Regions from separate parts of the Leclercia pneumoniae genome, predicted to be linked through region 2. Evidence: predicted binding sites of a transcription regulator. Region 2 holds the regulator's gene; each other region holds the start of a gene.
What was found. The regulator PhoB, encoded in region 2, activates phosphate uptake and scavenging genes when phosphate is short. The targets are predictions, from matches to a motif close to CTGTCATAAAACTGNCNNAT.

Region 1 (4,241 bases), 1.6 Mb from region 2:
CAATAGACTGGCATGGCCCAGCCACCAGACAGCGTCTCCTTCGGGGGTAGTAAGATCGACAGGTTGGCACCAGTCATGGATAAATTTTTCATAGCCGCCGCGAGGAGGTTTCGGTAAACCGGCAGCTTTGCGCTCTTTGCGCCAGCGCTCAACATCTCCAGGCTGGTACCCAGCAGCAGAAGTATTGCGAAAACCCTGCGGGGTATGGTGAGGCAGGGAGGGGTTATACCAGGGATTTTTCCGGGTCATGTTCACCTCCCCAGATGCGATTAACGCTCAGCGACCAGACGAATAAAGTCGTCGCTTTCATCTTTCACGGGCGCAGCAGCGGGTTTAACCTCTTCTTCGACGTCCGGTTCATTGGCTTCACACAGACGACGAAGCAGCGCATTTTGTCTTTTCTGGAGATCAACCAACGTCTCCAGTAACTCAATTTGTTCATTTGTCCGGGAGCTGGCGCGGTTGACGAAAAACCACAGTACCAAACCCACCACCAGCAACACGACGGATATGACCAGAGATGCCATGCTAAGCACTCCAGTATTCAACAACTCACCCATTTCACCACCTCACTAAAAACGGCTATTTTACCACTCGCGTTGAGGAAGGAAATCACTTGCCATAAAAATGCCTGCTACCAGGGGATAAACTTATTGATAGAACATATACCGCTAAAAAACTGTACATCCTGATCGCACATCACATTGATCATCTGCGTCCACATAACGACGCAGGCAATCAACACTACCACCAGAATGACCCAGCGTATTTTCTTCACTACACTCTCCGTCTACTCACTTAGGCTACCAGGTTACCATGCTTAACTTAAACCGGGGCTAACTGTAACGCCATCGTCCCGTTTTCGGAATCATGTACTTGTTTCATATAGCTAACAGGATAGGCTTAGAGGCAGGAAGAACCATTATAAAAGAGGCAATGATGCGCTTAATTATTCGCACAGTTGTGATTTTAGCCCTTATCTGGATTGGTTTATTGTTGTCAGGCTACGGTATCTTGATTGGCAGTCATGAAAACGCTGCGGGGCTGGGTATCCAGTGTAAATACCTCACTGCACGTGGCACCAGCACGGCCCAGTACATCCATTCGGATAGTGGGATTATCGGCCTGACCAACTGCCCAATTTTGCGTAAAAGCGAAACGGTCGTTGATAACGGCTAACCATCGGTATTAGTGAAAAGCCGCTAACGTAGCGGCTTTTTTTATGTGTTCAGAACGGATAGTCGTTATAGCCCATCTGTTCAGAAATTTTTCGCGCCGCGGTATGCAGCATTTCAACGTACTCATGCAGACGCTCTTCAGAGAAGCGTAGCGTCGGGAAAGAGATACTCAGGCCAGCGATCACCACACCAAAGCGGTCAAACACCGGGACGCCAATACAGCGCAGCCCTTCTTCCTGTTCCTCGTTATCTTCACCGTAACCCTGTTCACGTACCTTATCCAGTACCGTGAGTAACCCTTCCGTGGTGGTGATCGTACGCTCAGTGCTGCGTTTGTACTCTACACCTTCCAGAATTTGCTTAACCTCTTCGCGGTCACGCCATGCCAGTAAAACCTTACCGATGGCCGTGCTGTAGAGCGGATTACGGCGACCGATACGGGAGTACATACGCAGGTTGTACATCGAGTCGATCTTATGGATATAAACAATGCTGTCTTCGTCCAGCGCCCCCAGGTGCACAGTCTCTTTCGTCAGACGCGAAAGTTCACGCATCTGAATATCTGCGCTACGAATCAGGTCGACATTTTGCAACGCGCGCGCGCCCAGCTCAAACAGCTTCAGGGTCAGAGAGTATTTTTCCGACTCCCCTTCCTGTGCAACATAGCCCAGTGATTTCATGGTCTGCAAAAAGCGATAAACGGTGCTTTTCGACATCATCACACGCTGTGACAGCTCGGTAATACCAATTTCGCGCTCTTCTCCAAGCGCCTGCAGGATGCCAAACACCTTCAACACAGAAGAGACAGAATCTGGTTGTTTATCCAAATCTGCGATTGCCATTTATCACCTCAAAGCAAGTGTTTTATAAAAATCAGAACTGGTTTTTATTATAAATTCGTACTGGCTTCGCTGCAATCAATCCTGGCTTACCTGGTTACAAATCTGCGACATATAACCAAAATAAGCATGTTAAAATAATTACCCTGAATATAATTACCTCTGACGCAGATCGATGACATGACCACGACTCCCCCTGATGGCCTGCCCTTACCGCAGCGCTATGGCGCGATAGCCACTATTATTATTGGCATCTCCATGGCCGTACTGGACGGGGCCATTGCCAACGTCGCGCTGCCAACCATTGCCAGCGATCTGCACGCCTCTCCTGCCAGTTCTATCTGGATTGTTAACGCCTATCAAATTGCCATCGTTATCTCGCTGCTCTCGTTCTCTTTTCTCGGGGATATGTTTGGCTATCGCCGCGTTTATCAATGCGGCCTGGTGGTCTTTACCATTACGTCGCTATTTTGCGCTCTCGCAGATAACCTCCCGATGTTGACGCTGGCACGTATTGCGCAGGGCTTTGGTGGTGCGGCGCTAATGAGCGTTAATACCGCGTTAATCCGGCTCATCTTTCCGAAGCGCCAGCTTGGGCGCGGCATGGGCATTAACTCGTTTATTGTGGCGGTCTCTTCTGCTGCGGGACCGACCCTCGCAGCGGCGATCCTCTCCGTGGCCTCCTGGCAGTGGTTATTCCTCATTAACGTACCGCTGGGCGTTGTGGCACTGCTCTTTGCGCTGCGTTTTCTTCCCGCGAATGCGGCGAAGAGCAGCATGCCGCGCTTCGATCTACCGAGCGCCGTCATGAACGCCCTGACCTTCGGTTTGCTTATTACTGCGCTCAGCGGCTTTGCTCAGGGGCAATCGCGGCTCTTAATCGCCGGTGAAGTAATGGCATTATTGATTATCGGCTTCTTTTTTGCCCGTCGTCAGCTCGCCCTGCCGGTGCCGCTGCTGCCGGTAGACTTACTGCGTATTCCGCTCTTCTCCCTCTCTATTTGCACCTCGATTTGTTCATTCTGCGCGCAAATGCTGGCCCTGGTTTCGTTGCCCTTCTTCCTGCAAAGCGTGGTGGGACGTTCGGAAGTGGAGACGGGACTGCTCCTGACCCCCTGGCCGCTGGCAACCATGGTGATGGCCCCGCTGGCAGGCTACCTGATTGAGCGTCTGCATGCCGGGTTACTGGGGGCACTGGGACTGGCCGTGATGGCATCCGGCATGTTTGCCCTGGCTTTGCTGCCCGCCGCCCCGGGCGATCTGGATATCATCTGGCGTATGATTTTATGCGGCGCGGGGTTTGGACTGTTTCAGTCGCCCAATAATCACACGATCATCACCGCCGCCCCACCCCACCGCAGCGGAGGAGCCAGCGGTATGCTCGGCACGGCGCGCCTGCTGGGGCAGAGTAGCGGCGCTGCGCTGGTGGCATTAATGTTCAATATGGCCGGCGATAAGGGTACGCATGTGGCTTTGATCACCGCAGGTGCCCTCGCGACGCTTGCGGCGGTAATAAGCGGTATGCGGATCACCCTGTCCAAACGCAGCTAATAAAAAAGCGCGTCGAATGACGCGCTTTATTTGTCTGCCCGGGCGGGCTTACTTCAGATATTCCCCACTACGTAACGCTTCGATACGTTTATCCAGCGGCGGGTGAGACATGAACAGCTCGCTCAGCGATTTAGATTTACCGTTGATGCAGAATGCCATCATGGTGTTTGCTTCCTGCGGTTCGTAGCTGGTTTTCAGACGCTGCAGGGCAGCAATCATCTTCTCGCGACCCACCAGTTTTGCCGAGCCCGCATCCGCGTGGAATTCACGGTGGCGGGAGAACCACATGGTGATAATGCTTGCCAGGATACCAAACACCAGCTCCAGCACCATTGAAACTGCAAAGTAGATCAGTGGGTTGCCGTTGTTACCTTCACCTTCATCACGGTTGCCGCCCATAAACCCGGCCGCGATCTGCGCCAGAATACGTGAAATGAAGATCACGAAGGTGTTCACTACGCCCTGAATCAGGGTCATAGTCACCATATCACCATTGGCAATGTGGCTAATTTCGTGAGCGATAACCGCTTCGGCTTCGTCACGGCTCATGTTCTGCAGCAGGCCAGTGCTGACGGCAACCAGTGAGGCGTCACGACGCGCACCTGTTGCGAAGGCGTTGATATCCGGCGCGTGGTAAATAGCCACCTGTGGCATTGCGATACCTGCCTGGCGG
Region 2 (4,241 bases):
GTGCTGAGGCTGTCTACGCCGCCGCCCACTTTCGCCAGCGCGATAACGGTTAGCACCGGCAGACCCACGGCAGTGATCAGGAAGCCAATGGCTGCCGTCCAGACGTGTTCACCCGCCTGCAAGCCAACCATGGGAGGAAAGATGATGTTGCCTGCGCCAACGAACAGCGCAAATGTCATAAAGCCCAGCGCAACGATGTCGCGCGATTTCAGATGATGGGTCATAAAACCTTACTGCCTGTGGATGTGGTGTTGAAAACGATGAATTTTTCGCCATCCCTGCCGGGACAAAACAGCGGAAAAAATACTCAATTTCAGTGGGATATACTCCCGTACTGGCGTGGAGAAGAATAGTTTTTCGATTTACCACGCAAATATAGTCGGTATGACGATATCTGGGGCGCAATTTAAACGCTTATAACGTTTAAAGGCAATATAGGATCTCAAAACCAGAACATTATGCCGGAATGAAAAGAGTGATTGGAACAATGAACCATGTATAAGAAAAACTCATGGCTAATCATGCGAACAAAAAAGCAACAGCAGTATGAAAATCATGCTCGCTTCGCCTGACTGCAAAGTAAACAGGCCAGCTTTCGCTGGCCTGTGGCAACTTCCGATTACAGCACTCCTCTCAGCCCTTTCAACTGGCAAGCAAACGTTCCGGAATAACGAAGCTGAAACGCGTGCTTACGCCGGGCTGGCTGGAGATATCGAGCCGGCTTTCATGGTGATTAATGGCATGCTTCACAATCGCCAGCCCCAGGCCACTGCCCCCGGTCTGCCGGGATCGGGCTTTATCCACCCGGTAGAAGCGTTCAGTCAAACGCGGAATGTGTTCTGGTGCCACCCCGGGTCCATCATCATCAACGCTGAACTCCGCGCCGGAAGCGACACGCTGCCAGCGCACCTTAATCGAGGTGCCCTCAGGGGTGTGATTCACCGCATTATATACCAGGTTCGAGATGGCGCTGCGCAGTTCATCTTCACTGCCGCGCACTTTTAACGTGTTGTCCACGTCGAAGCTCAGCTGGTGTCTACCGTGGCTTAAGGTCTGGGCTTCACGTTCGAGCAGGCGCAGCATCATCGGCACATCAATGGTATCGTTCAGCGCCAGCGTTGGTGCGGCTTCGATACGCGAAAGCGTCAATAACTGGCGAACCAGCCCCTCCATCCGGTGGGTCTGTTCACGCATGGTGTGCAACGCTTTCTCGCGCGGTGCTCCCTCCAGCGTCTGCTCCTGCATCATCTCCAGATAGCCCTGCAACACCGTTAACGGCGTACGCAACTCATGGCTGACGTTAGCAAAGAAGTTTCTACGCGCCCCTTCCAGCTGGTGCATCTGGGTCACGTCACGCGCCACCATCAACCACTGTTGATCGCTGTAAGGCATGACGCGGATCTCAAGATGACGGCTATTGTTCAGTACCAGATTGTGCGGGCGGGTAAAATCGCGCGCTTTCAGGTAACGGGCGAATTCCGGATAACGCAGCAAGTTAAGGATATTCTGGCCGTTATCGTCCGGCCAGCGCAGGCCAAGAAGCTGCTGCGCCAGGCCATTACACCAGAAGATCGCCCCCTCTTCGGTGGTCAACACCACCGCGTCCGGCAACGATTCGGCACCGCTGCGAAAGCGCTTAATCAGGCTACCCAGCTCGCGTCGACGCTTTTTATTACGCATCTGCATCTGGTGCAGGCCATACAGGAGCGGCTCCCAACTGCCGCTACCCGGCGGTGGGGTCATGCTTCTGTCTACCCATAGCCACCAGGAGAGACGCAATAAATTCCAGAAGTGCCAGATAAGCAGGCCGGTCACTGCCGCAAGTAAAAACCACGGAAGATAACCTAACACGGCCCCCAGAATCAGGGCCGGAATGCAGCATAAGATCAGTTCAAATAAAAGCCTTTTCCATGACAGACGTTCCAGCACGCGTCACACTCCTGTCATTGTTCAGTAACGGGTCGAGAATCGATAACCCGTGCCGCGGACCGTCTGCACCATGCGATCGTGCCCGCTGAGTTCCAGCGCTTTGCGAAGGCGCCTGATATGGACATCCACCGTCCGGTCTTCGACATAGACGTTAGTTCCCCAGACATTGTTGAGCAACTGTTCGCGGCTGTAGACACGCTCCGGGTGGGTCATAAAGAAGTGCAATAATTTGAATTCGGTGGGGCCCATATCGAGTGGGTTTTCGCCGGTCATGACGCGATGTGAGGTAGGATCCAGGCTAAGTCCCTGCATCTCAATCACCTCTTCCACCGCCATCGGCGAGATGCGGCGCATCACGGCTTTGATACGCGCCACCAGCTCTTTTGGCGAGAAGGGCTTGGTGATGTAATCATCCGCGCCGGTTTCCAGACCGCGGACACGATCCTCCTCTTCACCACGCGCGGTCAGCATCACCACCGGGATATCCCGGGTCAGGGCTTCACGTTTAATGTGTTTGATAAATTGCAGACCCGAGCCGCCAGGCAGCATCCAGTCCAGCAAAATAAGATCGGGCCAGGGTTCGTTGAGCTGGTTCACCGCACTGTCATAATCCTCGGCTTCAACGGGCTGAAAGCCATTTTGCTCAAGCACGAAACAGACCATTTCACGGATAGGTGCTTCATCTTCTACGACCAGAATACGTCTCGCCATACATTGCCCTGTCTTAATTAGGTTACATGATTGTAATGCGGCGTCATTATGCGTCAGATTTGTGACAGATTTATGAAAAACTGTTCCAGCTCAGATGGCAAGCTGTTGTTTTCTGGCAGCCGTGATTTTCCTGCCTTTAGACGTTTATAATCCCCTTCCCCTCTTTTTGCCACGGATCTGTTATGCGCATACTTCACACCTCAGACTGGCACCTGGGTCAGAATTTTTACAGTAAGAGCCGCGCCAATGAACATGAAGCCTTCCTCAACTGGCTGCTGGAGGTAGCGCAAGCGCAGCAGGTAGATGCCATCGTCGTCGCCGGAGATATCTTCGATACCGGATCGCCTCCCAGCTATGCGCGTGAGCTTTATAACCGTTTTGTGGTGAACCTGCAGCAGACCGGCTGCCATCTGGTGATTGTCGCAGGCAATCATGATTCCGTGGCGACCCTGAACGAATCCCGCGATCTGCTGGCGTTTCTGAATACGACCGTTATCGCCAGCACCGGACACCCACCGCAGGTGTTAAAAAAACGCGACGGCACCCCGGGTGCCATACTCTGCCCGGTACCGTTTTTACGCCCTCGCGATGTGGTGCAGAGCCAGGCGGGGATGTCCGGTGCAGAGAAGCAGCAGCATCTCCTGCAGGCCATTACCGATTATTACGCCAGACAATATGCCGACGCCTGTGCCCTGCGGAGCGATAGCGCCTTGCCGGTGATCGCCACGGGCCATCTGACGACCGTTGGCGCCAGTAAAAGCGATGCGGTCCGCGACATCTATATCGGCACGCTGGACGCGTTCCCGGCGCAGAACTTCCCGGCGGCGGACTATATCGCGCTGGGCCATATTCATCGGGCGCAGGTCATCGGCGGCTGTGAGCATATCCGCTACTGCGGCTCCCCTATCGCCCTTAGCTTTGACGAGACGGGGAAAAACAAAAGCGTGCATCTGGTCAGCTTCCATGACGGCAAGCTGAGCGCCGTCGAGACGCTGGAGGTGCCGGTAACCCAGCAACTGGCCGTCCTGAAAGGCGACCTGGCGTCAATTACCCAGCAGCTTGAACAGTGGCGCGGCGTCGCGCAAACCCCGCCAGTATGGCTCGATATTGAGATCACTACCGACGAATACCTGCACAATATGCAGCGCAAAATTCAGGCGCTCACCGAGGATCTGCCGGTAGAGGTGTTACTGGTGCGCCGCAGCCGGGAACAGCGCCAGAAAAGTCTGCTCGCCGCCCAGCGCGAGACATTGAGTGAACTGAAGGTGGAAGAGGTCTTCGAACGGCGACTGGCCCAGGAAGAGCTGGATGAAACACGGCGCGCGCGGCTGAATGAGCTATTTAACGATGCGCTGAATACCCTGAATGACGAGGAGTCGCACCCATGAAAATTTTGAGTCTGCGCCTGAAGAACCTCAATTCATTAAAGGGTGAGTGGAAAATCGACTTCACCGCCGAGCCCTTTCTCAGCAACGGCCTGTTTGCCATTACCGGGCCGACCGGTGCGGGGAAAACCACCCTGCTGGACGCCATCTGCCTCGCGCTGTACCACGAAACACCGCGCCTGAACACGCTCTCACAGTCACAAAATGATCTCATGA
Region 3 (4,241 bases), 960 kb from region 2:
CGCCCGCCGTATTCGGCGGCGGCGTCATCTCGGTGAATAGCGCCAGCGACATTCCATCGATACCGCGTACCACGGTGGAGAAAAGAATCCAGACCAGCCAGAACAGACCGAATGCCATCGTCCCCATGGAGAGCGTCAGCGCAATGCGGTTCTTCGTGCGGCGTCTGGCCTGCATTTTGCGGCGGGATTCCGCCAGCTCAGCGGTGTTTTGCATTTCGAGAGTCGCCATTAGCGTGCCCCCTCATTTTTAGCGAGACGCATAATCATCAGCTTAGAAATCGCCAGAACAATGAAGGTGATAACAAACAGAATCAGACCCAGTTCCATCAGCGCCGCAACGTGCAGCCCCGATTCCGCTTCGGCGAATTCGTTCGCCAGCGCAGAAGTAATGCTGTTACCCGGCATATAAAGTGAGACGCTATCGAGCTGGTAGGTGTTACCAATGATAAAGGTCACCGCCATAGTTTCGCCCAGCGCACGCCCCAGGCCCAACATGATGCCCCCGATCACCCCATTTTTGGTGAACGGAAGAACGATGCGCCAGATAACTTCCCAGGTGGTACAGCCGATCCCGTAGGCCGACTCTTTCATCATCACCGGGGTTTGTTCGAAGACATCGCGCATAACCGCCGCAATGTACGGAATAATCATGATGGCGAGGATCACGCCTGCAGCCAGAATACCGATACCGAACGCCGGGCCTGAGAACAGCGCGCCCACAAACGGAATGGCAGAGAGCACATTCCCAACCGGCTCCTGGAAGTATGTGGCGAACAGCGGGGCAAAGATAAACAGGCCCCACATGCCGTATACGATACTCGGAATGGCCGCCAGCAGTTCAATGGCGATACCAAGCGGACGTCGCAGCCAGCCAGGTGCCAGCTCCGTCAGGAACAGGGCGATACCAAAACTCACCGGAACCGCAATCAGTAGGGCAATGAGCGAGGTCACCAGGGTACCGTAAATGGGTACCAGCGCACCAAAGACTTCGTTTGGCGCATCCCACTCTTTGGTCCACAGGAAGGAGAAACCGAATTTCTGAATGCTCGGCCAGGAGGAGAAAATCAGAGACACGATAATGCCGCCCAGCAGCAATAGCACAATCAGCGCAGCCAGTTTTACTAGCGCGCTGAAGATCATGTCGCCTTTTTTTCCCGGAGGATTAAAAGCAGGCTTGGTTGCAGCCATAAATTACTCTTCTGTTAACGTCGTTTCACGAAAGGTGGCGGGCGCTTGCGCCCCCGCCATCTTCGTCAAAAATATCCTGTTAGTACAGCGCTTTACCGCTGCTATCTTTCACGTTAGTTTTCCATGCAGCACGAATCTGCTCAACCACGCTGTCCGGCAGGCTGGCGTAATCCAGGTCATTAGCCTGTTTGCCGCCGTTTTTGTATGCCCAGTCGAAGAACTTCAGCACTTCTGTGCCTTGTTCAGGTTTCTTCTGATCTTTATGAACCAGGATGAAGGTCGTGGAGGTGATTGGCCAGGCTTCGTCACCTTTCTGGTTTGTCAGATCCTGTGCGAAGGATTTGCTCCAGTCAGCGCCTTTTGCTGCGTTAGCAAAGGTCTCTTCGGTCGGGCTCACCGGTTTGCCGTCAGCAGAAACCAGCTTGGTGTAAGCCAGGTTGTTCTGCTTCGCGTAAGCGTACTCTACGTAGCCGATTGAGCCTGGCAGACGCTGTACGAACGCGGCGATACCGTCGTTACCTTTACCGCCCAGACCGGTTGGCCAGTTCACGGTAGAGCCAGAACCTACTTTGGATTTCCACTCTTCGTTCACTTTCGCCAGGTAGCTGGTGAAGACGAAGGAGGTACCGGAACCGTCAGCACGACGAACCACAGCGATGTTCTGCGAAGGCAGTTTCACGCCCGGGTTCAGTTTAGTGATGGCTTCGTCATCCCATTTTTTGATTTTGCCGAGGTAGATATCACCCAGCGTTTTACCATCCAGCACCAGCTCGCCAGACTTCAGGCCCGGGATATTCACGGCCAGCACAACACCACCGATAACGGTCGGGAACTGGAACAGACCTTCCTGGTTCAGTTTCTCATCAGACAGCGGAGCGTCTGATGCGCCGAAATCAACGGTATTCGCGGTAATTTGTTTAACGCCACCGGAGGAGCCGATACCCTGGTAGTTCACCTTATTACCAGTCTCTTTCTGGTAAGTATCAGCCCATTTGGCATACACCGGCGCAGGGAAGGTTGCACCAGCACCAGTCAGGCTTGCCTCTGCGAACACAGAGAACGCGCTCATCGATAAGGTCGCGGCGACAACAGTTGCGACAGTGGTACGCATAACTTTCATAATGTCTCCTGCAAGATTTTGGTAAATCGTTGTTTAGTGGCTACGAGGAGCAAAATAGGACAAACAGGTGACAGATAAATGTCCGAATTATGACAGTTTTATTACAGTGAAAATTTCACTTTAATCTAAAACAGATAACTCTTTATTATCAGTAATTTGATGGGTTTTTTGACAGTAAGATTGCAGAAAAATTTTCTTTCTATGACACTCAAAAAATAGCTGAAGATGACAGGTTGTCATCATCACAAGAAGAAAAAAACGGGGAGAAAAGCTCCACCCAAAGGTGGAGCCTGGAGGTATTACTCGACAGTAACCGACTTCGCCAGGTTACGTGGCTGGTCAACGTCGGTGCCTTTAATCAGCGCGACGTGATAAGACAGAAGCTGCAGCGGCACGGTGTAGAAGATAGGTGCAATGACCTCTTCCACATGCGGCATCTCAATGATGTGCATGTTGTCGTTACTCACAAAACCGGCATCCTGATCGGCGAAGACATACAGCTGGCCACCACGGGCGCGCACTTCTTCGATGTTGGACTTCAGTTTTTCCAGCAGTTCATTGTTAGGTGCGACAACGATAACCGGCATATCAGCATCAATCAGCGCCAGCGGACCGTGTTTCAGCTCGCCTGCTGCGTAGGCTTCTGCGTGGATGTAGGAGATCTCTTTCAGCTTCAATGCACCTTCCAGCGCAATGGGATACTGATCGCCACGCCCCAGGAACAGTGCGTGATGTTTGTCGGAGAAATCTTCAGCCAGCGCTTCGATACGCTTGTCCTGCGACAGCATCTGCTCGATACGGCTCGGCAACGCCTGCAGACCGTGAACGATGTCGTGCTCAACAGAAGCATCCAGGCCTTTCAGACGCGCCAGTTTCGCCACCAGCATCAGCAGAACGGTCAGTTGGGTGGTAAAGGCCTTGGTAGAGGCCACGCCGATTTCGGTGCCCGCTTTGGTCATCAGCGCCAGATCGGATTCACGCACCAGGGACGAGCCCGGAACGTTGCAGATTGCCAGCGAACCGAGATAGCCCAGCTCTTTCGACAGGCGCAGCGCCGCGAGTGTATCGGCGGTCTCACCGGACTGAGACAGGGTGATCATCAGGCTGTTTTTGCGTACGGCCGATTTGCGATAGCGGAATTCGGAAGCGATCTCCACATCACAAGGCACACCGGCCAGCGATTCGAACCAGTAGCGAGAAACCATACCGGAGTTGTAAGAGGTCCCGCAGGCCACGATCTGGATATGCTCAACTTTCGCCAGCATCTCATTGGCATTGGCCCCCAGTTCGCTCAGATCCACTTCACCGTGGCTGATACGCCCGGTCAGAGTGTTTTTGATGGCGTTTGGCTGCTCGTAGATCTCTTTCTGCATGTAGTGACGATACGCGCCCTTGTCGCCCGCGTCATACTGCAGGTTAGATTCGATCTCAGCGCGTTCAACCTGAACGCCTTTAGTATCGAATACGGTCACGCTACGGCGTGTCACTTCCGCGATGTCACCCTCTTCGAGGAAGATAAAGCGACGTGTCACCGGCAACAGGGCCAGCTGGTCGGAAGCAATGAAGTTTTCACCCATGCCCAGGCCAATAACCATCGGGCTGCCGGAGCGAGCCGCCAGCAGCGTGGACGGATCGCGGGAATCCATGATCACCGTGCCATAAGCGCCACGCAGTTGAGGAATAGCGCGCAGTACCGCTTCACGCAGCGTACCGCCCTGTGCCAGTTCCCAATGTACCAGGTGGGCAATGACTTCGGTGTCAGTTTCAGAGACGAAGGTATAACCGCGCGCTTTCAGCTCTTCACGCAGCGGTTCGTGGTTTTCAATGATGCCGTTATGCACCACCACGATATGTTCAGAGACATGCGGGTGCGCATTGCCTTCAGAGGGCTCGCCGTGGGTCGCCCAACGGGTGTGAGCAATGCCTGTGCCAC

Region 1: kdgR (DNA-binding transcriptional regulator KdgR) is a predicted target of PhoB. The motif match lies at 2,112-2,131, and genes of this name have one in related genera.
Region 3: pstS (phosphate ABC transporter substrate-binding protein PstS) is a predicted target of PhoB. The motif match lies at 2,396-2,415, and genes of this name have one in related genera.

The regions. Positions count from the first base shown of each region.
Region 1 covers NZ_CP071383.1:2,572,972-2,577,212, forward strand. Annotated here, with positions in the region: gene JZ655_RS12510 (MBL fold metallo-hydrolase) at 1-249, opposite strand, end outside; gene JZ655_RS12515 (YebO family protein) at 270-560, opposite strand; gene mgrB (PhoP/PhoQ regulatory lipoprotein MgrB) at 635-778, opposite strand; gene JZ655_RS12525 (YobH family protein) at 940-1,179, shown strand; gene kdgR (DNA-binding transcriptional regulator KdgR) at 1,229-2,020, opposite strand; gene JZ655_RS12535 (MFS transporter) at 2,198-3,568, shown strand; gene htpX (protease HtpX) at 3,617-4,241, opposite strand, start outside.
Region 2 covers NZ_CP071383.1:936,292-940,532, reverse strand. Annotated here, with positions in the region: gene brnQ (branched-chain amino acid transporter carrier protein BrnQ) at 1-224, opposite strand, end outside; gene phoR (phosphate regulon sensor histidine kinase PhoR) at 643-1,929, opposite strand; gene phoB (phosphate response regulator transcription factor PhoB) at 1,951-2,640, opposite strand; gene sbcD (exonuclease subunit SbcD) at 2,823-4,028, shown strand; gene sbcC (exonuclease subunit SbcC) at 4,025-4,241, shown strand, end outside.
Region 3 covers NZ_CP071383.1:4,366,937-4,371,177, reverse strand. Annotated here, with positions in the region: gene pstA (phosphate ABC transporter permease PstA) at 1-229, opposite strand, end outside; gene pstC (phosphate ABC transporter permease PstC) at 229-1,188, opposite strand; gene pstS (phosphate ABC transporter substrate-binding protein PstS) at 1,268-2,308, opposite strand; gene glmS (glutamine--fructose-6-phosphate transaminase (isomerizing)) at 2,608-4,241, opposite strand, start outside.